DNA from 3 places in the Paenibacillus sp. RC334 genome. Region 3 is predicted to be linked to each of the others. Evidence: predicted binding sites of a transcription regulator. Region 3 holds the regulator's gene; each other region holds the start of a gene.
What was found. Region 3 encodes Rex, which represses fermentation and respiration genes when NADH is low (regulators of the CRP and FNR family bind a similar motif). Its sites were predicted from a motif close to TTGTGAAATATTTCACAA; they were not measured.
Positions count from the first base shown of each region.

Region 1: a site for Rex is predicted at 1,730-1,747, ahead of QMK20_RS00660 (phosphoketolase family protein). Genes of this name have one in related genera too.
Region 2: a site for Rex is predicted at 6,192-6,209, ahead of lpdD (prenylated flavin chaperone LpdD). Genes of this name have one in related genera too.

Region 1 covers NZ_CP125370.1:118,009-126,337, reverse strand. Annotated here, with positions in the region: gene QMK20_RS00660 (phosphoketolase family protein) at 1-1,612, opposite strand, end outside; gene QMK20_RS00655 (GntR family transcriptional regulator) at 1,903-2,625, opposite strand; gene QMK20_RS00650 (TetR/AcrR family transcriptional regulator) at 2,985-3,563, opposite strand; gene QMK20_RS00645 (MFS transporter) at 3,761-4,987, shown strand; gene QMK20_RS00640 (DoxX family protein) at 5,080-5,478, opposite strand; gene QMK20_RS00635 (DUF896 domain-containing protein) at 5,546-5,773, opposite strand; gene QMK20_RS00630 (VOC family protein) at 6,201-6,596, shown strand; gene QMK20_RS00625 (pectate lyase family protein) at 6,931-8,329, opposite strand, start outside.
Region 2 covers NZ_CP125370.1:4,160,235-4,168,563, reverse strand. Annotated here, with positions in the region: gene QMK20_RS19115 (S8 family serine peptidase) at 554-6,058, shown strand; gene lpdD (prenylated flavin chaperone LpdD) at 6,238-6,588, shown strand; gene QMK20_RS19105 (hypothetical protein) at 6,606-7,193, opposite strand; gene QMK20_RS19100 (DUF6055 domain-containing protein) at 7,670-8,329, opposite strand, start outside.
Region 3 covers NZ_CP125370.1:3,226,437-3,234,765, reverse strand. Annotated here, with positions in the region: partial or broken gene dinG (ATP-dependent DNA helicase DinG) at 1-2,611, shown strand, start outside; gene QMK20_RS14730 (redox-sensing transcriptional repressor Rex) at 2,657-3,310, shown strand; partial or broken gene QMK20_RS14725 (amidohydrolase) at 3,297-4,599, shown strand; gene QMK20_RS14720 (cell wall elongation regulator TseB-like domain-containing protein) at 4,637-5,161, shown strand; gene QMK20_RS14715 ((S)-acetoin forming diacetyl reductase) at 5,810-6,592, shown strand; gene QMK20_RS14710 (hypothetical protein) at 7,211-7,744, shown strand; gene QMK20_RS14705 (AAA family ATPase) at 7,737-8,329, shown strand, end outside.

The sequences.
Region 1 (8,329 bases), 2.9 Mb from region 3:
TATGATCCTGTTGGAACACCGTTGAAGTTGCTACGACATTCAATGATGGGATATCTGCACGCCATCCTTGATCCGTTGCTTTACGTAACCACTTGAAGTGTTGAGTAATCATTGAATCAACCACACGCAGGAAGGCTTCATAACTTGCAAAGAAACCATGACGACCAGTCAACACATAACCTTCCAGCAAGCCCTCTGCTTGATGTTCGGATAATTGGGAATCAATAACACGACCATAAGAAGACAAAAATTCGTCATTAGGTTCAATAATTTGGTCCATCCATTGACGTTTGGTTACTTCAAAAACAGGAGCTAAGCGGTTAGACATCGTTTCATCCGGTCCGAAGATTCTGAAATTACGATTTTCTTCATTTAAAAGAACCACATCTTTAACGTATTTCCCTAAAACCGACATATCCTGTGCAATGACTTTACCAGGAACAGAGTTATCTAGTGTATAGTTACGGAAATCTGGTAAATGCAAGTCTTTAATGAGGTTACCCGCATTCGTAACAGGGTTCATCCCCATTCGTTTATCGCCTGTAGGTAGAATTTCGGCAATCTCAGGTTTTAAACGGCCATTTTCGTCGAACAATTCCTCTGGTCTATAGCTATTCAGCCATTCTAATAAAGCAGGTGCGTGCTGCATATTTTTTTGGTCAACAGGAATTGGAACTTGATGGGCACGGAATGAATTTTCATTAGGTACGTTATCCCATTCTTTTGGACCCGTCCAGCCCTTAGGTGTACGGAAGACAAGCATCGGCCATGCTGGGCGAGTAAGGTCATTGTTTTCACGCGCATTCTTTTGAATAGCTTCAATTTTTTCGATTACGGTATCCAATACTTTTGCCATTTCTGGATGCATTTGATCAGGATGCTCACCTTCAACAAAAAATGGTTCCCAACCCAAGCCTTTGAAATATGAGGTCAATTCTTCTTTCGATTGACGAGACATAATCGTTGGGTTACTAATCTTGAAGCCATTCAAGTGTAAGATTGGCAGCACTGCACCGTCAGTAATGGGGTTGATAAATCTGTTAGAGAACCACGAAGCGGCTAATGGGCCAGTTTCAGCTTCGCCATCACCAATAACAACAGCCGAAATCAAATCGGGATGATCTAAAATGGCACCCACCCCATGAGAAAGGGAGTAACCTAATTCTCCACCCTCATGGATAGATCCAGGTGTTTCAGGAGCGGCATGTGAAGCAATACCGCCAGGGAACGAGAATTGTTTGAATAATTTCTTCATACCCGGGATATCTTGTGTAATTTGCGGATAGATTTCAGTGTAGCTTCCATCGAGATATGAATTTGAAACCATAACCTGGCCGCCGTGACCAGGGCCTTCAATGTAAAGCATGCTCAAATCATATTTATTAATAACACGATTTAGATGTGCATAAATAAAGTTTTGGCCAGGAATGGTGCCCCAGTGTCCAATAGGCTTAATCTTTACGTCCGAATCTTTTAATGGTTCTTTTAACAAAGGATTATCTTTTAAATAAAGTTGGCCTACCGAAATGTAGTTCGTTGCACGCCAATATGCATCAAGTTTTTCCAAATATGCTTTAGATGAGTAATCTACTATTACAGGTGATAATGACATGATGTCCACTCCCTAAACAATTTTGTTTGTAATTTATTCCGGAAATTTCATCGACATGTACATCATAACGCTGCGTCGATTAAATTCAACCTTTTCAACAAATGATACGGTCCAATTTTGTGAAATTTTGAACATAGTATGAAATATAATTAAAAAGACAGTAAAAAAGCTCTTACATTAAAATAAATGGAAATTTTAACCACGTTTTTTTATTACAATCTATCCATAGTATGATCAGATTTTTTTTTCAAAAGCATAAAAAAAGACTGGAAATTTTTCCAGTCTCATCGTTAATGAACCGATACGAAGGTGTTGAATTTCAAATATTTGTAATGGAATCGCATATGAGAAAATTCAAATGGCGTGCCATTATCTAAAAAGAAAACACCTTCCATGATGCCTACGGGCTCATTTTCCTTCAAATGCAGTAGTTCTTGATCGTCTGCTTGGGACGGCTCTGCAAAAATGGATAAAAAAGATTTAGTGACGGCCAGGTTCCGCGAGTCTTCCAAATAATTAAAAATCGACCCCTCGATAATCGTCTGATTTAAATTTTGGACAATTTTAATAGGGATATAGCCCGTTTCAATCATAAAAGGATCATCATCAAACAAACGTAAGCGAACAATTTTGTAAACAAAATCATGAGTCTCCAAGAATAAATCGCGTTGTAATTCTTCTGTTGGTGGAATGACCTCAAAACTCAATACTTTGATTTTAGGCTTTTTACCATGCATTTGAAAATTATCAGTGACCCCTAGATTAGAGCCTTCGTAGTTAAAGATAGATTCATTCCTTATGTATAATGGATTAATAAATGTCCCAGAACCGCGCTTCTTGAAAATAATTCCTACATTCTCCATTTTAGTCAGAGCACGTTTAATGGAACTACGACTCACCTGGTACGTCTCGCTAAGACTACGTTCATCTGGTAATCTCATATCTGCAAACTTACCAGCAAAGATTTTCATCTTAAGATCGTCAATAATTTGCTTATAGACAAATTGTGTCATATCGTACTCCTCTTCCAGGTCTTCTATAACTTCATATAGTTTACCATAACTTGTTCTTTCCATCTCATGTTTGTTTACGTATGTAGAGTGAGCCTTCATCTGATAGCTTGCTTTTACTATACATCTCTATGCATAATACCATGATTGCACATACATCATACCACTGCAATGCATCATGTTCATGCAGAGTATGATCCTTTCTCTCTTTAAGGGCAGATAGTCATCCCCTTTCAACCCCAAAGAGCGACGACACCGACGAAAGCGTCACCCTGCGCCAAAGTCGGTACCGTCACTTTTCTACCTGAAACATTTAGAAGGGCACTTGATTAGAATATCCTCTTTGTTTCTCTAGTCTTGATTCAGTCCAAGCGAATTCCTTCGAACGCATTCATTACTAATTGCTGCACATAGGAATCGTCTAATGGATCACCAGTTACCAACAATCGATAAAAAATCGGTCCATAAATGAGATCTGTGCTTAATTCAATATCGAGATTTTTCTTCAATTCCCCACGCTCAATCCCCCGCTCCATAAGAAGCCTGGCCTCGAGCCGCCGAGGATGGAAATACCGCGTCCGGTATGCCTCCGATAATCCTGAATCAAGCTGCCCTTCACCTATTAACTCCGTAATGATTTTACCCTCCCGACTTGTCAAGAACCGAACTAAATTCGTAGCATGAATGAGAATATCATCTAATACAGAACCCGTGTCGGGTACGGGCAATCTTGCTATGGAAGCTGACAGAAAACCATCCATCACCACGGCAGCCTTGTTAGGCCACCATTTATAAATGGTCGCTTTGCTAACTTTGGCTCGTTCAGCAATTTTTTCCACCGTAACCGCTCCAAAGCCATGCTCCAACAGTAGATCATAGGAAGCGGTAAGGATAGAATTCTGCGTCTCGACATTACGCGGACGTCCTCGTTTACTCTGCACCGGAACCCCCCCTTCCTCTTAGATGTAAGTAAATACAAAAAAATAAACTGTACGTTCAGTATATCAAATATCAAGTAAAAATAAAACGAATTTACCTATTTACAAAACCAAACGTTCAGTATATTATTTGATTATCGAATTAATGAACTATACGTTCAGTATTTATTTTTCCCTAAACAATTACGAGGAGGATTATCATGCAAAGAGAACAACAAGCCATAGAAAGTAACCGTATTTCAAATTGGATGATGTTTCTGTTGGCGGCCGCATGCGGCCTTATCGTCGCCAATCTTTATTATGCTCAGACCCTTGTAGGGCCTATCCATGTTGCTATGGGCCTTTCTTCCACAGCAGCGGGCTTCATTGTCACTTTAACTCAAGTCGGTTATGTTGTGGGATTGCTGTTTATCGTACCGCTCAGTGACATTATTGAAAATCGACGCCTCATGGTCGTATCGTTAGTGATTACAGTCGGTGCATTGCTCGCAGCCGCATTCGCCCCCAATGCGCCGTTGTTCCTGACCGCATCTCTGTTCATTGGAATTGGATCGGTGGTAGCCCAAATACTGGTGCCATATGCCACGTATTTGGCATCTGAAGAGCAGCGCGGCCGCGTTGTCGGGAATGTAATGAGTGGACTGTTGCTAGGAATTATGTTCGCACGACCAGTGGCAAGCTTTATAACCAGCATCTGGGGGTGGCAGGCCGTATTTATTTTGTCAGCAATTGTCGTAACGCTGTTGACGGTTCTGCTCTCGCGAGCTCTTCCTGAACGTAAGCCTGCGCCTACGGTATCTTACGGCAAATTAATTTTCTCTCTGGGCACTCTTTTAAAACAAACACCCGTATTGCGCCGCCGTGCCCTATATCAAGCCTGTCTATTTGGAGCCTTCAGCCTATTTTGGACTGTCGTTCCTCTACGATTAGCGGATGATTTCGGAATGTCCCAGCAAGGTATTGCATTGTTTGCTTTAGTAGGCGTGGGCGGCGCAGTAGCAGCTCCGATTGCCGGAAGATTGGCTGATAAAGGCTGGAGCAAATTCTTAACCGGGCTAGCCATGATCATTGCCGCCTTGTCTTTTTTGCTAATCTATCTTTTTCAAAACCATTCGACAGTTGCTCTTGTACTGCTCTTTGTCTCAGCGATTACACTGGATATGGCCGTATCGGGAAATCTTGTACTTGGGCAGCGTGTGATTTACTCCTTGGGAAGTGAAGCGAGGGGGCGTCTGAACGGACTCTTCATGTCTATTTTTTTCGTAGGCGGTGCCATTGGATCATCGTTAGGCGGTTGGTCTTATGCGCAAGGAGGTTGGAATTTCAGTGCTCTCATTGGGGTCGCGCTGCCGTTGCTAGCTTTGCTTTACTTTTTCACTGAGAAAGAAACGAATGGAGACGCACGAAAAAAAACTTCGACAAAATAACCATACAACAAAAAGTTAACCCCTGTTCGTCTGAGTAGTTAAAGATACACATGACGAACAGGGGATGTTGTGTTCTAAAGGTTCATAGTCTTTTATTTAAGTATTGCATCGATGGAATATGAGCCTGCCCCTGTCAATGCGATACCGATTACGACTGCAATCAGAACCAACGGGTATTCATAGCCATTAGCTGTTGCCCAAATTCCGTTTTGGCCATGTACTTTGAAAATCGCCCCAAGCATAGTCAGCGTAATGAACAATGCAGCCAATGGAGTGAATAGTCCCAAAGCAAATAGGACTCCTCCCAGCAATTCCATCAACCCAGCGGACACGGCCATGAATACTCCCGGTTTAATTCCGACCGATTCCATCCAACCGCCAGTACCTTTTGGACCATAGCCTCCAAACCATCCAAAAAGTTTCTGAGCTCCGTGCCCGACCAACAACAATCCAACCACCAAACGTACCAGTAACAATCCACTTGCCAACATAAAAATCACTCTCCATATCATATTTATTTTAAGATTATTTAATTAAAGATATTGGATAAAATTAAGTTCATTGCTGCACTATTTGAGCCTGTTCTTTTTTTAGTTTTTCAGGAGTAATATCGTCTCCATGCGGATCATAAATAGTAGCATTCAGGAGAATGCTTTTTATAGAACCCCGAAATATTTGAAGGTATTCTTTGCGAAGATCAGTTTGTTCAATTTTTTCAATTTCAGTTAACCCGACTTCTTTTTCTTTTTTTGCAAGCTGATTAATTCTTTTTAAAATTGTAATCATATCTATACCTCCATATTTAATTGCTTTGATCAGTTATATCTTTAATTTATTTATCTTGATATAAAGATATAACATTTTTTTATTCGTGTCAATACTTATTCAAAAGAATAGAAGATCATCCCTTGGGCTGCTTACAGAGAAAAAGAAAAGCCAGCCATCACAGAGGATGCTCTGCGACAACTGCTTTCTGGCTTTCAGGGCCACATCCCCAGCCGCAACCTTCCTGAGATCAAGAAGTTCATCGACAGCTATGTAGAAAAGGTGATCGTCTACATGGAAAACGTAGAAGTCATCTTTAAGCTACAAGTAGTCACACTTTTCATCTCACCTGAGTCACGAAAAATTTTCAATTGAATTTTATATATTTAGCGAAATAGGAAAGTATAATAATAGAAAAATGTAGGAAGTCAAAACATAGGAGGAAATCATGGGCCGACTAGTTCATTTCGAAATTCATGTAGATGACATGAAACGTGCTAAGAAGTTTTATGGCGAGGTATTTGGATGGACATTTGAGGATTGGAGTGATTATGCTGGAACGCCTTATTTTGGAGCTGTGACAGGCGATGCAAATGAACCCGGAATCAACGGAGCCTTGATGCAACGTCAAGGTGCTTCCCCCCAACCCGGCCAGGCTATGAATGGTTATGCATGTACTATGGGAGTGGAAGATTACGATTCTACTGAAGCAAAAATTCTTAATCTTGGAGGCAAACTTGCACTGCCCAAGCATGCACTGCCTGGAATGGCATGGCAAGGGTATTACATGGACACAGAAGGGAATATTTTTGGTATTCATCAGCCAGATGAGCATGCAAAATAGAGTTATACAATCGCATAGACAAAAGCACCACCTCACACGGTCGGGCTTTTATATGTTCGTTCAAGATGCGATAGAGCAGCCTGTTAGTAAACAATACAGCTACGGAAAAGGACCTGAGCATTCATCAGACTTAGAGCAAGTCAAGGCACAGAATCCATCATAAACGTGTGCAGATCAATTCACATTCAAACAAAACTAAATAAACCAGTCGCCGGTTCAATTCCGGCAACTGGTCACTTAAACTTGAGTGTGTTTTGATCCCTGTCTCATCAATGGGGGGTAGTCCCGCAGTACATCTTTTTTTATCATAACAAGCCAAAACTCATCAGATAATCTATTCCAATTCCATGTAATAAAGATTTGTAGGATTATCTTTTGTAATGGTATGTGCGCCAGGAGCAAGTGATACGCTGACAATACCATCAGTCATTGGATAATCGGTTCCATCAACCTTGATTTTTGTTCCGTCTGCTGAATTAAACACTAATGTTAATGTTGAAGCTTCCGTAGTAGTAAACCCAATACTGGTTGAGTTCTCGATTTTTAAGCATTGAGTTAGAGTCACACCATTATACTCCACAGTTCCCTTGTTTGCCGAAAGATCCCCTTTAATATCAAAGAAGTCGTTGTTAGTTCCAGCTATGGTAAAGTTATGAACTTGTTCTCCGGGTGTTGGTACCGGAACAGGAGTCGGTGTTGGTTCTGGGGTTGGTTCTGGTGTCGGCTCCGGTGTTGGTTCCGGCGTTGGCCCTGGTGTTGGTTCTGGCGTTGGCCCCGGTGTTGGTTCTGGCGTTGGCCCCGGTGTTGGTTCCGGTGAGATTGAATTACCCCCTACAGATACAAGTTGAGTTGTGTAGCTTTTTATTTTAGCCATTAGAGCTGAATTGAGTGCATACGACGTGTCATCAACGGAATTATCAAATTTCCATGTAAAGTCTCCGTTATTCAGGCGTCCAGCTTTTGCAGTAACAATTTGTTCAACATCGCTTACGTTATCAATGTCAGCACCGTTTACTCCAATATCGACGCTTGTATCAAAGTTGTTATAAGCTGTTCCTCCTTTTAATGCTTTGTATGAGCTTGGTACGGTTTCATTTCTCGACGAAGCTAAATACGCATCAAAAGAGTTTTCATTTGCCAGAGCTGTCCCGTTATTGGAGTTTGCATAAATCAGACTGGCAGCATCAACTATACTATTGTTGTAGGCCTTAATCACACCTCCGTTTTCTCCCGAAAATGTACCTTCCCCTAAAGCATCCGTACCTTGCAAAGAACTCAGCATTGGATATTTAGCATGTCTAAAATAATTAGATTCTACAAAGGCTGAAGCTCCCATTGTAGCACCGACACCATATTTTGAGACTCCATCAAAGAAGTTATTATATATATGAACAGATGCCACTCTTATACGTGGATGACGGGAGTCTGAATGATCAAACCAGTTATGGTGGAAGGTGACAAAGAATTCTGACGATTCACTTAAGCCGACCAGAGCCGATTTTCCTGAATCCCAGTAGTGATTATAAGAGATTGTAATATACGTCGATCCATTTTTAACGTCTGTGGAACCATCTCCCTTTGCTTGGTCGGCATCTCCTCCTGCAGATCCATAGAATACATCATTATTATGCACCCAAACATTTGCATTTCCTGTATCCATTGAAATACCGTCATCAGGGAACAACATCACACCCAGGTTTCTCACTTCCACATTTCCAGCATATCTAAGAAGT
Region 2 (8,329 bases), 930 kb from region 3:
CATTAACGCAGCCGCTACAAAGGGGTTTTCGTACATAGAAAATACAAAAATTATAAATTTCAAGGAAATTGCAAAAAAATCACTTGTATATCTGTTTTGATAACTATATACTATCCATAATATATGTTTTTATATCAATTTTTAATATAAAATGTAACGATATAACATGTCGTGTTATAGCATGTTCTCTCTTCGACATTCTCCTGCTTGTTCTCCTTGGTATCTGCTGAATTTCATCGCATGTTATCTTTGATTCACAAACTCATCTATGAAATACATTCACCTATGAAATAAACTCACCTAAGAAAATCCAAATCGTTTTATACCTGAGCATTTTGCAACAATCCCAAGAGCGATTTCAAATTGTACTTTCGAGCGTTGGGGATCGAATGATGCAAAATGCTGACCTCTATATTCTATGAAGGAGGTGGTTGCCAACCATATCATGTTGTACAGCCCGTAGATTTGATGTGAAGGCAAGAAGGCATGAGGTCTTACTCTCGTACAGGTTATACCAGAAATATTAAACCTAGTAAAAGGAGTGGAGAAGTAATTGATTAAACCTAAACGATTTAAGAAACCACTATCTATCGGACTATCTTTGCTTATGGCCTTTTCTTTTGTTCAACCCGCTTTGGCGAATAACACACCGGATGGCTCCAAGCTGGAGTTGAAATCAGCTGCGCACAAAGTAACGACTGCGAAGGTATCCCCTAAACTGACCAAACAGTTTGAGGAGAACAACTATGTAACCTATCTGGTCAAATTAAAAGAACAGGTAGACACGAACAAGGTTTCCAAAAATGCTCTCCAAAAGGCCTCGCTTGAGAAAATAACACCCTCTGCCGCCAAAATGGCTGTTCGCAGCAATGTGATCAGCTCTCTGCGTGAAACCGCTTCAAGAACCCAATACGGGCTTGAAAATTATTTGGATAAACAATCAGAGAGCGGCGGAGTGAAGGAATATAAAAGCTACTTTATTGTCAATGCCCTGGCGGTCACAAGCACCAAGGAGGTGCTGGACCATATTTCGCAGCTGCCTGAGGTAGACAAAATTTTGCCGAATGAAACACGTTATCTGCAAAAGGCGACAGTTGACAAGCAGGCAGAGGGAACAGCAGCCAAAACTGCTGAAACAGCGACAGTGGACACGGCAAAATCTGCAACCGCAGAGAAAGCAGTAGAGCTGGAAAAGGACGATAGTAAAACATCGGCGAAGCCAGACAATGCAGGTAAGAACGCTGTAGACCCGTCTACCGTGGAATGGAATATATCACATATTAATGCACCGCAAGTATGGGAACAAGGAATCGACGGAACCGGAATCGTCGTGGCCAATCTCGATACAGGCGTAGACTATACTCATCCGGCCCTGCATCGCAAATGGCGCGGTCTGGACGCGGCAGGCAATGTCGTGAATCCCGAGCTGAGCTGGTACGATCCGCATAGTCATGCGACGTTGCCGGTCGATCAGGAAGCGGATTCCCACGGTACGCATACGATGGGAACGATGGTCGGCTCCGAGGAAAATGGAACGAACCGGGTCGGCGTTGCGCCTGGCGCGAAGTGGATTGCCGTTCGGATTTTTAATCCGGAAACGACGGATGCAATTATACTCGACGGCGGTCAATGGCTGCTTGCGCCAAGGGATGCCCAAGGCAATCTTCATCCCGAGCTTGCACCGGACGTGGTGAACAATTCGTGGGGCGGCGGACCCGGCCTCGATGAATGGTTCCGACCTGTGGTTCAAGCATGGCGGGATGCACAGATATTCCCTGAATTCTCCGCAGGTAATACTTCCCTTTCCAATCCGGGCGGTCCTGGATCGGTAGCGAATCCGGCTAACTATCCGGAATCCTTTGCCACTGGAGCAACCGATCTTAATGACAAGCTGGCTAGCTTCTCACTGCTGGGACCGTCGCCATATGGCGAAGTGAAGCCCGAAGTTTCTGCACCGGGTGTAAATATTCGATCATCCGTTGCTGGCGGTGCTTATAAAGGCGGATATAACGGAACTTCCATGGCGGGCCCTCATGTAGCGGGACTTGCGGCTCTGTTGCTGCAAGCGAATCATTCGCTTACCGTGGATCAACTGGAAGAAATTCTGGAAAATACAGCTACACCACGCACGGATAGCACATATCCGACCTCTCCGAACAATGGCTACGGACATGGTGTCATTAATGCATTGGATGCAGTCGGCTCTGTCGTTCAGGGCTTGGGCTCCGTATCCGGTAAAGTTGTAACAGGTGGAGATGATCTGGAAGCGCCTGTTCTGGAGCATACACCGTCTGCTGCGGCATTCGAGGGCATTGACATACCTCTGACTGCTCATGTAACGGATAATGTCGGGGTGACAGCAGTTGAGGCCTTTGCCAAAACAGCGGGTACGTCAAACTATGTATATATTCCGTTGGAACGGACCTCCGGCGACAGCAAAGACGGTACATATCAAGCGTCCATCCCGACTTTCTTGGTGGATAGCGTCGGTCTGGAATACTATATTCGCGTGAATGATTACGGCAATAACGGTTTTGAAACCGAAGTGTACAAGGTTAATGTCTCCAAAGGCGTCAAACCTGGCTATACACAGGATTTTGAAAAGGATATTGCTGGTATCAATGTCGGTGGACAGGGTAGTGTCTGGAAATGGGGAACCCCGGTAAGTGGCCCCGGAAGCGCACATTCGGGAACGAAGGTCCTTGCGACCAATCTCGAAGGCAAATATGCGTCCAACTCTAACAGCTATTTCCTCGCTCCTCCGATTGATCTGACCAATAGTCCCAAAGGGGCGTTGCTCAGCTTCAAGCATTGGTACGATATTGAAAACAATTCTGATTTGGGCAAGGTGTATGTAGCCACCGCCAACAATCAGAATGCATTTGAGCAGGTATTATCATTTACAGGCACCAGCAACGGCTGGAAAACACAATATCTCGATCTGCGAGCATTTGCAGGTCAGAAGGTATACCTTCTGTTCAACTTTACAAGTGATAATACGGTTGTAAAAGATGGCTGGTATATCGACGATCTGTCGATTCAGGAGCCGGATACCGTTGCACCTGCCGCGCCAAGTAATCTGACTGCTGAAGCGGATACAGTCGGCAACGTCTCGCTGGCCTGGAATGCTTCATCCGATGAAGACGTGAAGCAGTATAAGGTGTATCGCTCCACCCAATCGGGCAAAAATTATACTTCGTTGGGTACAACCTCTGGACTGACCTTCACCGATACAATCACGGTCAGCGGCTCGACCTATCATTATGCAGTGGCGGCCGAGGATTACAGTGGTAACGAGGGAGCCAAGTCGAATGAGGCTTCACTGAGAGTAGAAGTGCCGGATACGCTGTATAGCGATTCGTTTGATGGCAACTCGGATAACGGCTGGACTCATTCTGGTACCAAGGATGAATGGGAACGTGGCATCCCCACAGAAGTGGGACCAGAGAGTGCAGTATCCAGACCAAACGTATGGGCAACCGATCTCGATAGTAACTATGAGAGCGGAGCTGACTTTTCGCTGGTTTCTCCAAAAATTAATTTGAATGGTGTGCGGAACGCAACACTTACCTTCAACCACTGGTTTGAAATTGAGTCCGGCTATGACTTCGGTTATGTAGAAGTGTCCAAAAATAATGGCGACACCTGGACCGAGCTGGGCAAATTCTCTCATAACACTAATGGGAAAAAATGGACTCCAGTTTACTACAATCTGGATAGCTATACCGGCAATGAGATTCAAATTCGCTTCCGCTTGAAATCGGATAACAGTGTGAACAAAAACGGTTGGTACATTGACGATTTCCGTGTACTGGGCATTCCAGCTTCGACAGTGACCAAGGATGTAGTACCTGAGTCGAATATCAAACTGGAAAAAGCGGAAGAACAATTCCCACTGTACAAAATTACAAGCACCGAAAAGAGTGAATTCCAGGAAAAAGTGAAGCCGACGGAAACAACGGTGGACAGTGGACGTGTCGGTCTCGAAAGTCTTCCTGCCAGCGCCACAGTTACCGTACTGGAAACCGGACGTTCGGTGAAAACCGATCCGACCACAGGTAAATACAGCTTCATTCACGTAGCAGGCGATTATACGCTGAAGGCTGAAGCCTATGGCTATGAGCCTCAAACGAAGCAGGTCACGATTGAGAATAATAAAGTAATCAGAGCGAACTTTAGTCTCCAAGCGGTACCTCATGGTACGATTCACGGAGTCATTACCGATAAGCAATCCGGTGAACCGATCCGAAAAGCGAAAGTGCTTGTGCTGGAGGATGCACGCATTGCTCCGGTAGAAACCAATGAGGCTGGAGAATTTACGCTGGATGTGCTGGAAGGGACATATACATTATCCATTGCAGCAGAAAATTATTACAGCGACAGTGTCACGATCACAGCACCTCCGAACGGCAGTGTGGAAGCGAATGTCGCATTGAAGCCATTTATCGGCTTCCAGGGGGGCATCGCTTACGATGACGGTACCGGAGAAAATGCCAGAGCCTTTAACGCGGCAGGCAACTCCTGGGCAGTCAGAATGACACCTGAATCAGAGGTGGCTCAAGTGACAGGAGCGTCGCTTCTGTTCTGGAATTCAACCTTCCCGAATCCGGGAGGAACGGCGTTCAAATACTCCGTATATGATGCATCTGGTGCGGCAGGTGCACCGGGACGTCTGCTGGCTGGTCCATTTGATGGCACAGCCGTTCGGGATGAAACACAGTGGACGACCGTACAATTCCCTGAACCCGTAACGGTTCAAGGCGACTTCTATATCGTCTATACGCAGCCAAGCGCAGGCACGCAAGCTCCGGGTCTTGCTACAGACGAGAGTGGACCCAATGCGCTTCGTAGCTGGCAAGGTGTAAGCGGCGCATGGAGCCAATCACCGGAGGATGAGGGCAATTACATGATCCGGGCGATCGTCAGATATCCGGTTAATGCGCCAACGATTACAACACCGACCAAGGCAACGTATACGAAGGAAGAGACAATCACCGTTACAGGTACTTCCCCGGCAGACGGAGCGGATATCCAGCTTTTTAACGGTAATGAACTGGCTGGTACAACCAAGGTGAAGGATCGCCAGTTCAGTCTGGCAGTCGATCTTCAGCCGGGTGCCAATCCACTGAGTGTTCAGGCGGCGGTATACGGCAAAGCAACAGATCGTTCCGAGCCTGTGGTCGTCATACTTGACCAGACTAAACCGGGTCTGATCTTGACTTCGCCAGATGAAGGAGCCCGTACAAATGCGGGTGTCGTCAGTGTAACAGGTACGGTGTATGATGAGTTCCTCACCAACTTGACGATTAACGGGGAGCCAGCCGAATTTGGAAGCGACGGCAGCTTTAACAAGCGGTTGCTCATCAATGAAGGGGAAAATCAAATTACGGTAACGGCCAAGGATCTTGCCGAGAACGTAACTACGGTTACCCGTTCGGTGTATGTCGATACAGCCTTGCCGAAGCTGGAAAATATCAGTCCTGCTGAGGATGTGCGTATCACTCCAGGGCAACCGGTGCAGGTATCCTTCGACAGTGCGTCCGGATTGGAGGCATCCTTCCGTGTGGAATTGCCTTTCAATCTGACCACCTTGGCCCGAAACGAAATTCCATTAAACGAAACTTCGTCAGGTCATTATGAAGGAACTTACTTCACTTCCTCTTCTCTGAGCCTGGAAGGCGGAGTCATCGTGATCCGGGTAAGGGATGCAGCAGGAAATGAAGTGGAGACGGAAGCACCCGGAAGATTGTATGTAACGAAGGGTGGAGGGCAGGACCCTGATCCGAATCCACCGACCTCTAACGAGAAACCAGTTGCAATCATTCAGGCGAATGATTCAGCCAAGAAGAACAAGAACGTTCAGTTTAACGGAAAAGCCTCACGTGATGTAGACGGTGAAATCGTCAGCTATAGCTGGAACTTCGGCGATGGCGATACAGCGTCCGGCTCCAAGGTAAAGCATAAATTTACCACAGCCGGAACGTATACCGTGGAGCTGACGGTGACAGATAATAATGGCGCAAGCGGAAAAGCTGCGCATACCATCACGATCCGTTAATAAGGTACACGGAATGTTTCTTTTAAAATAACAACAGAAGACCCACAGCAAGCCACCATTTTCGGAGGTCTGCTGTGGGTCTTTTTGAATTGTGGAACAGGTCTGGAAGCGATAGAATGAATAGAAACATATAAAGTGAATCTATTCACAATACTATTTTTTAGACAGGAGAGAATCATATGATTCATTTGCAAAAAGAAAGCGGGCGTATCCGCCTTGTGCTGGATGCCTATTTTATGGGAGAGGACATGGTCGTACTTATTTCCGGCGGCGATCAGCCGCATCTGGGAACGATTACAGCAGGCGCCAGACTGGAGCCGATCCAAACCGTTCAATTGCAAGCCCACAAGGAATTTTATATTACCGAAGAAATTGCCGTTCGTTTGCGAAAAGAGTTTGCGGGTAACTTTGCAATTTGCTGCGGGGCGCATATGGACCATGTAACGAAGGACGAAATCCGAATGTTGACGGAAATGGCTATACAATTGGGTAAAGAGCTGATCGATCAACTCAAGCAAAAACGTCTGTAACGACTGTAGCGACCTTTTTAAGAAAACTCCTGAATGAGCAGATTTCGGTATGGATATTTACTGTAAGGATACTTAAAAAGCAAAGCAAAGCCATGATCCTCGATTTGTACGGATTTCAGTGCAGTGGATGGAATCAAGCTGCGGATCATCAGAGTAACCGCACGCTGGTCTTTCTGGTTGATGGCTTTGGCTAAAGCAGAAGCAAAGCATCGATTGCGTGCCAATTCGAGATACAGCGGAAAAACGGCTCTGGCGATGGCGCGGTGAACCCTCGGCTCAAATGTAAACTGGACTGTACCGGGTGGAATCGTCGTTCCGTTCGTATAATACAGCATTGGTGGCTGGGCCAAGAAGGAGATAAAATAGCCGATGCCATTCGTGCCCAGTCCTTGCTTGGCAGCAAATGGCGCTACCGAGCAGAGAAGGGCCTTCATCCGATCCAAATTGCCATGCACTACAGCACGTGACCATTGAACGGCGAAAGAACGACGGGTGGCAATAGCTTTGTAAAATGGCAGCATGGCGGCGGATATTTTCCTGAGCATGTCAGCATTTAAGCGTTTGTGAGGCGAACACCTTCTGCGGGATGTTGCACGATATACCATAGCTCCGACCTCCTAGGCAGGATGCTCTCAGGGAGCGCATTTTATCAGTAATAGGTAAAATACTGTATGCCCGATCACTACGAAAAGTGATTATGTATCCATATTTTGTTGCTAATAATTAACTGTTTTTAAAATTTATTGGTCGAATTTCTGATCATAGAATTTTTCTTCAATTTCTAGTGATGTCTCTATCGCTTTCTTGTTTAATAAATGTGAATAAGTATCTAATGTTATAGTTACACTTGTATGACCCCATATCTCAGAAACTACCTTTGGATGTATCCCGATGGATAACATTAGTGAAGCTGCTGTGTATTCAATTCCCAAAGATTATTTTCAGAGCATACTAACAACAATGGCACTGGTATTTTGATACCAGTGCCATTGTTCAGGCATTTATTCACTTTTTTTCGTAAACTCTGATATTTACCCTAGATAAGCTTTTCATTCAACCACAATATGATTATTATCCACAATCACTTTGTTGTTACTTTTACTTTATAAGGATAAGTTTCACCATCCTCTTCAATATTAAAATGTTTAATTTCATCTGGAGTTGCGGATACAACCAAATAAACAGATTTTTCATCTCCTTGCAAATTCAATGAATTTTTCCCTTTGTTCCACATTGTAGAATATCGGGTATCCCCCGAATGCGTTACGGTAACAATGCTTGCTCTCCAATCAGCGCCTTTTGCTGTGCTTGTTCCTTGGAAATCAATGGTAACGGAAGCTTTGCTCAAATCAACATCTAAAGGAACAATGTTGTAGCCTGTCTGTTGTGGAGCCTTGTTTTCAGGGACGGTCATCCAGCCGCCTTTACCACTTTTCAGTGTTGTATATATCTTTTCATAATTGCCGTTAGTTCTCAAAAGTTCATCTAAATGTTTCAAATAATATTGTTGGCTCTTGAAGTCCATAGTTACCAATCTTCTTGCCATTCCACCCAGTAATTCTTTAGTAGAAACTCCAGTTACCTTTTCCATAGATTCAAAGTAGGTCGTATCTTTTCCGCCGTAAGACAATAAATCCAACATTGCTCGATGGCCAAGTCCGTTGATGTGATCTGGATTTTCATTAATATACAGGAGAATAGGCCATGCATCGTACCAATTCTTTACATGTGGAAAATGTGA
Region 3 (8,329 bases):
CATAATGTGGCGTTTGATTTTAATTTTTTGCAAAACGCTTTGGATCGGTGCGGGTACTTGCCGTTTACTGGCAGAATTTTGGATACGATGGATTTTCTGAAAATCATGTTTCCATCGCTATCTTCCTATCAGCTGGGTTTTGTTTCTTCTGAGTTCGGGCTGGCGCATGACCGACCTCATCAGGCAGACAGCGACGCGTTGGCTACGGCTGAGGTGTTTTTAAAATGTCTGGATGAGCTTCACGCGCTGCCTTTGATTACGATACAGCGGCTCAGCGATTTGTTCGCGGAGGAAGACAGTGACCTCGGATGGTTTTTGGACGGGGTGCGTGAAGACAAAGAGCATGATCCTATTCAGGATTTGGAGGGTCATCAGTTTTTTTCGTCAGCTTGCGCTGAAGGTAGAGGATTGGACGGAGCTAAATGCCCCTCGCAGAGAGGACGACCCCAATCCGCTGGCAGGCGTTTCCTTTGAGGAATACATGGATGATGTGCGAGACAATTTACGTTCATCCTTGAGCCAATATGAGGAACGCGAAGCGCAGACGCAAATGATTGAGGGTGTCAATCAGGCGCTGAGTGAGGACAAGCACCTGTTGATCGAGGCGGGTACGGGGACAGGCAAGTCCCTCGGTTATTTGCTCCCTTCGCTATATCACAGTGTGAAAAATGGACAGCGAGTCATGGTTAGTACGCATACGATCAACCTACAGGAGCAATTACGCGAGCGTGATATTCCGATGCTGACCAAGGTGATCCCGTTCCCGTTCCGGGCTGCCATTTTTAAGGGCCGGGGACATTATTTGTGTCTGCGTAAGTTTGAACATAAAATAAACAGAAGAGACTTCGCAACGCCGAAGGAAGATTTAATTACAGCGGCCCAGATGATCGTCTGGCTGACATTGACGGAAACCGGTGATGATGAAGAACTGAATCTGAGCAATCGTGGCGGAGATTTTTGGGAAACGGTGGCCAGTGATTCGGAGTCCTGTCTTGGGCGTTCTTGTCCATGGTTCCGCAAATGCTTTTATCATCGTGCGCGCCACGAGGCGGGAATAGCCGATGTGGTCATTACGAATCATTCGAAGCTGTTCACGGACGTAAAAGCGAGTCATCAGCTGTTGCCGAGCTATGAGCATCTGGTGATTGATGAAGCGCATCATCTGGAGGAAGTCGCTGGTAAGCACCTGGGAATGCATATGAAATATTTCACACTCGTGCATACGCTGACCCGGTTGTTCAAGGACAGCAAGAACGGACAATTGCCTTCGCTGCGTCAGCAGTTGGCAAAGTCGGGGCATGAGAAATCGACGGATTGGGCTTCTACCATCGACCAGATATATCCACTCGTGCTGGAGGTCAAGGAGACTTGGGATCTGCTGAGCGACAAGCTGTTTGGTATGCTGCCGGAGCGAAGTGATGCGACACCGGGCGAAACAGGGCAGTTTTCTTCCCGTCTCAAGCCGTCGGCCAAGCCTGCCAAGTGGGATCAGGCTGCTGCGCTGGAAAATCAGGTTTATGTAACGTTGAGCGAAATTTTGCGCAAGGGCGACAAGCTGATGCTCGACGTGAAAGAAGAACATGACGATTATGCGGCTGACAGCCTCATTACAGATATTACGGGGCTGCTTAAGGATTTGGCAGGCATTAGGGAAAGCTTGCGCTTTTTCATGCGGATGGATGATGAGACGACCGTATATTGGCTCGAAGCGAGCGGGCAATTCCGCAGCAAGTCGCTACAATTTTATGCGGTGCCCGTCGATGTGAGCCGCCAGCTGAAAGAAATGTTTTTTGACAAAAAAAGGAGCATTATTCTGACGTCTGCTACCTTGTCGGTGGATAAGTCGTTTCAGTACATGACCGATCAGCTCGGCTTGCAGGAGGCCGCAGATCAAGGGCGGCTGATGACTACGCAGCTCCCTTCACCCTTTAACTACAGGGATCAGGTGTTGCTAGTCATTCCAAGGGATTTTCCGAGCGTGAAGGGCAGTGTAGGAGATGAGCATTTTGTAGATATGCTCGTCAGCTCGCTAGGTTCGACTGCCCAAGCGACGCGGGGGAGAATGCTCGTTCTCTTTACCTCCTATCGCATGCTCCGGCAGGTGTATGAGCCGCTTAAGGAGGCGTTAGCATCCAGCGACATCACCGTGCTGGGGCAGGGCGTGGACAGTGGGAGCCGCAGCAAGCTGACCCGACGTTTTCAGGAAGCCAAAGCTTCTGTGTTGCTGGGAACCAGCAGCTTTTGGGAAGGCGTCGATATTCCGGGCAAGGCGCTGACGTGTCTGGCTATCGTCCGCTTGCCGTTCCAACCGCCCAATCACCCGCTGCTGGAGGCTAAAAGTGAGCTGCTCCAGCAGCAGAAGAAAAATCCTTTTATGAAGCTGTCTGTTCCACAGGCTGTCATTCGCTTCAAACAGGGATTTGGACGTCTAGTACGTACCGCGAGCGACCACGGGGTTGTTATCGTTTACGATACGCGTGTGATTGAATCCTATTACGGGAAGCACTTTTTGTACTCGTTACCGGGACCAAAAATGGAGCATATGCCGACGGAGCAAATGGTGCCCCGTATCGCCGAGTGGCTCCAATCCGCCCCGGAGACAGAGGCATAACGGACGGACATCTTAACATGTCCGTTACAATTAGGGGGAGCATGTATGAAATCAGATAAAATTTCAGAGGCTGTCGTACGGAGGTTACCCGTATATTTACGTTATCTGAATGCACTGCACAAACGGGAGGTGGCTACGGTCTCTTCCCAGGAGTTAGGACAAAGACTGGATTTGAATCCGGCTCAAATTCGTAAGGATCTCGCGTATTTTGGAGATTTTGGCCGTAAGGGTATCGGCTATGATGTTACTTATCTTATCGAGAAAATACGCCATATCCTGAAAATCGACCAGCAAATTAACGTGGTATTGGTCGGAGCAGGTAATCTGGGGCAAGCCCTTTCGAATTATAATGCTTATTTAAAAGACAATATGAAAATTGTAGCAGTATTTGATGCTGTGCCAGATAAGGTCGGAACCAGGATCAATACGCTGGTCGTACAGCCAATGGATGAACTGGAAGCGACCGTGAAGGAACAAAACATTCGGATCGGGATTATTACCGTACCGGATTTTGAAGCGCAGAACGTGGCTGACAGGCTCATAAATAGCGGGATTGGAGCGATTTTGAACTTTGCGCCGACCACTCTCAAGGCACCAGCAAATATTCGAATACATGCCACAGATTTTACAACAGATTTGTTAAGCCTCGCTTATTATTTGGAAGACGGAAAGGAAGATATGCAACATGACGGTGAATAAATGGATGATTAAAAACGGCTCTTTTGCCGTGAACAGATCGGAAGCGGGGGTAATCCACGGCTATATGATCGTGGAGGACAGCCGCATTGCCTATATTGGCGAGACTTTGCCAGCGGGTGAGGAAGAGACGGAAGCGATTGATGGTAACGGGCTGCTGTTTTTACCTGGCCTGATTAATACACATGGTCATGCGGCGATGTCCCTGCTGCGCGGGTATGGGGACGATCTGGCTCTTCAAGTATGGCTTCAGGAAAAAATGTGGCCGATGGAAGCCAAGTTTACGTCTACGGATGTGTACTGGGGTACGTCCTTGTCCGTGCTGGAAATGCTGAAAGGCGGTACAACCACCTTTTTGGACATGTATGATCATATGGACGAGGTGGCTCGTGTAGCTGAAGAGTCCGGCATCCGTGCCAGTCTGATGCGTGGAGCGATTGGATTATGTTCGGAGGAAGAGCAGCGGATCAAGCTGGCTGAGGCTGTGAATTTTGCGCGTAATTGGCATGGAAAAGCAGACGGTCGCATTACGACTATGATGTCTCCACATGCGCCGTATACGTGTCCGCCTGCGTTTATCGAAAAATTCGTGCAGGCTGCGCATGATCTGGACTTACCGTTGCATACGCATATGTCCGAAACCATTGCCGAAGTAGAGCAAAACGTACGCGACTACGGCTTGCGCCCGGTTGCGCATTTGGATAAGCTCGGCTTTTTCTCCCGTCCATCGCTTGTTGCCCATGCTGTTCATTTGAATGACGAAGAAATAGCTTTGCTGGCTGAACGTGGTGTAGCGGTTTCGCATAATCCGGGTAGCAACTTGAAGCTGGCGAGCGGTGTGGCAAGAGTGCCTGATCTGCTCCGTGCAGGCGTTACCGTCTCTCTCGGAACAGACGGTCCCGCCAGTAACAATAACCTGGATATGTTTGAGGAAATGCGTCTGGCTGCACTCATTCACAAGGGAGTATCTGGGGGACCCAACCGCAGTTCCTGCGGGTGAGGCGTTGCGTCTGGCAACGGAGTACGGAGCGAAGTCGATTGGCTTGAATGAGGTAGGGGCGCTGGCAGCAGGCAACAAGGCTGACTTTATCGCGCTCGATCTCAATCAGGCTCATTTCTTGCCGCATACGGATCTCATTTCTCATGCCGTATACTCTGCAAGCGCCAAAGACGTGGCCCATGTATGGGTTGACGGTCGTCAGGTTGTGAAAAACGGTGAGTGCCTGACTATGGATGAGGAACGTATCAAGCATGAGGCACAAGCCGCCTTTGAAGGGCTGCTGTCGCGCTAATTCAGGTGTCACATCCCCTTAGAGAGGAAGCACAGGTTTGAAAAATAAGAAAAAATGGATAGTGGTCGCCATTCTGGCCGTCATACTGGTCCTGGTCAGCATTTTCTGGTATTATTCCTATGTTACTCAAGATCAGGTGACTGAGAGAAATGCCGCTATCGTAAAGGCCAAGCAATCGGGTGGTCTGGTTACCACGACTCAGACGTGGAAGTCGGTGTGGGATCAGGTATACTGGGTGGTACAAGGGAAAAATGCTCAGAATGAAAATATTATGGTGTGGGTCCCTTTTCAAAAGGTGGAGGGTCAACCTAATGTGCCTGTGGCAGATAATAGTGGTGTTCATACCGAGCTACTTAAAAACGGAGTCGACGAGCAAAAAATGACAGCCATGATCCAGCAGCAGCTTCCGGGTATAGATATTGTAAGGCTTGAGCCGAGTGTGTTTAACGGTCAATATGTGTGGCAGTTGTTTTACGATGACGGCAGTCATCATTACTATACCTTTTATCGCTTCTCGGATGGGGGATCGATGGGGGTAAAGTATACTTTGCCTAATAATTGAGCTGGGTGAAGAGTGGCTGATGGTGGTGTGAGAGCGCTGCGTGGTCCATTTGAGCTTACGATCGCTGTTGCCGACGGATTTTTTTTCGATTAGATTCTTATGGGGAAAATCCGTCGGCAAGCATATGCTTCCGAACCGAGCTTTCTTTCAGAAAGCTTTCAGGCGAACGCTTCGCTTCTTCAGATTCAAATGGCCCACTCCGCTGGCTGATCGCGATGGAGTTACTCCAAACACCACTCTTTCTATGGGAGTTGGGGGGTAGGGGGCACGGACGCCGCTGCGCTTGTCTCCGTTTTGGGTTTTACACCAAACTAATTCTGTACGAACTGGAAAATCGTTTTTACTAAAAAAGATATGTGAAATTAGAAGACATTGTCTTATAAAAGAATGTGTAGTTTTGAATCATTGAAGACTAAAAAGACGTAAAGCGATATTTCTCGCATTTGCGTCTTTTAGTTTTTTTGTTTGGGTAAGTGTTTATTATAGTATCACTTGAATTTCCCTTAAACAGGTTAAACATGAAGTCTATTACATATATCATAATATTTTTTTCCTTAAAATGGTTTAATTATAGGTGCAGACTAACGTAACCCATAATTTTGTGGCTATGTTATCATGACTACTTATACAAAAAGGAGATTCATGAACATGGGTAAAGTGAATGGGAAAGTTGCATTAGTAACGGGTGGAGGTCAAGGGATTGGACGGGCTATTGCTTTACGCCTCAGTCAAGATGGCTTCGCAGTGGCAATCGTGGATTTGAATGAAGAAACGGCCCAAAGTGTTGCTGGTGAGATTACAAAGGCAGGAGGGCGCTCGCTTGCGCTTAAAGTCGATGTTTCCAACCGGGATCAGGTTTTTGCGGCTGTAAAGGAAGCATCTGAAAAACTCGGTGGCTTTGATGTCATTGTAAATAACGCGGGGATTGCTCCCGCCAAGCTATTGGAGGATGTCACGCTGGCTGATTTTGACAAGCTGTTCCACATCAATGTGACCAGTGTATTATGGGGCATTCAGGCAGCAGCCGCCAAGTTCAAGGAACTGGGTCATGGTGGTAAAATCATCAATGCCTCTTCTCAGGCAGGCCATGTCGGTAATGCCAACCTGGGTATTTACTCCGCCACCAAATTTGCAGTTCGTGCCCTAACACAAACCGCCGCTCAGGAATATGCCCAATACGGTATTACAGCTAACGCCTACTGCCCCGGCATTGTACAAACGCCAATGTGGAGTGGCATTGATAAAGAAATTACGGCATCCAAAGGTGAAGCTACTGGCGATGCGACCAAGGAATTCGGCAGTAAAATTGCCCTGGGCCGTCTTTCTACACCGGAAGACGTATCTGCCTTCGTATCCTTCCTGGCAGGCCCTGATTCCGATTACATGACAGGACAATCCCCACTGATCGACGGTGGCATGATGTTCCTTTAAAAGATTTAAAGGTTGTATTATGACGCAATTATGAATCCTTTTTAGATATAGTGTAAGGTTGCAATATGAGAGCTAAAATGCTGTATGAGAATCTTTTCTTACACATAAAAAGAAGTAGACATCACAACAAAAAAAGACGTAAATACGATAAAATTCGTATTTACGTCTTTTTAACTCACTCCGCGAAGCTTGGCTGAAAGCCAGCAAAGCATCTTTATCTACCCAACTTCTCTCCTAAGGCAAATTCATCTTTATGGCTGTGCAGTAGCGGAGTGGAGGATTTGAATCTGGAGAAGCGATAGCGTTCGCCTTTGCCGCCGGATTTTCCCCATAAAAATCTAATCGAAAAAAATCCGGCGGCAACAGCGATCGTAAGATCAAATCCTCCACATAGCGCCTCCCCTCCCCACCACCATAACCAATGATTTTGCCTTATCGCAACTCCCCCACACATTGCCTTCGATATTAGATATACGTTATGATATACTATAATTTATAAGTGATAGACAAAAATGATAGAAAAAGACCTGCTGATCACTGTAGATCATGCAGTCTGGTTTATGTGTTGACATTCGTCCCGTTTCTTCTGTGTTTTACATTTTGAGAGGAGGATGTTATTTGAAATTACGTGCAGTTCCTATCGTTGTTGCGGCGGTTCTGGCAGCATCGCTGTTGTTTGGAGGATGGTTTATTTACCGTCAGTTTACAATGCAGAGTCCTCTGGAAAAACTGGTTTCCCAATATCCCGGCGTCACAAGCGCTCAAATAGATATTAAACCGGATCAGGTTGTTTTGAATCTGGATCTCAAACCGCAGGCAGATGTCGCCGGATTGGTCAATGTAGTTAAGCAAAAAGGACAGTCCATCATTGGCAGCCGTACAGTTAAGCTGGAAATTGCGGATCATTCCAATCCAGCGTTGAACCAGTGGTGGTCTGAGGCCATGTTTCCGGTAGCGGAAGCGATGGAAAATAAAAAATACACCCAAATTTCATCTACCGTCGAGCAGATGAAAAAGAAAAAAACCGGTATCGAGGCCGATACCGATATGGATTCAAACAACGTCTATATCCGACTCAGCGAAGGCAAAGCGACCAAGTTTATCGTTTTGCCACGTCAATCTCAGCAAATGGGGGTATGGCCTAATGCCTAGATGGATCAAGGAAGCACTAATCGGCATTGTGCCGGTGACCATTATATTTCTCATTTTTATCGGGGTGAATATTATCCCTTTTCTTATCGCAGGTTTGATGCTCAGCGGCTTGTTAATGCTCATGCATGCACGTGGAGGTTTGGCTGTAGGGGCCGGGCAAGAACGTAAACGTAAAAAGAATGGCCCGGACAAGCTGACTTTTGAGGAAATCGGCGGGCAAGAAAGCGCCAAGCAGGAGCTGCGTGAAGCGCTGGATTTTTTGAATCGGCATGATGAAATTTCCAAGTTTGGCATTCGTCCATTAAAAGGTGTTTTGCTTACAGGCCCTCCGGGAACCGGGAAAACACTGATGGCGAAGGCAGCTGCGCACTATACCAATTCTATATTTGTTGCCGCTTCAGGCAGTGAGTTTGTTGAAATGTACGTAGGTGTTGGTGCAGGCCGTGTCCGCGAGCTGTTTCGGGAGGCCCGCACTCGTGCAGCCAAGGAAAAGAAGGAAAATGCTATTATTTTTATTGACGAGATCGACGTGATTGGCGGCAAGCGTGAGGGTGGACAGCAACGTGAATATGACCAAACCTTGAA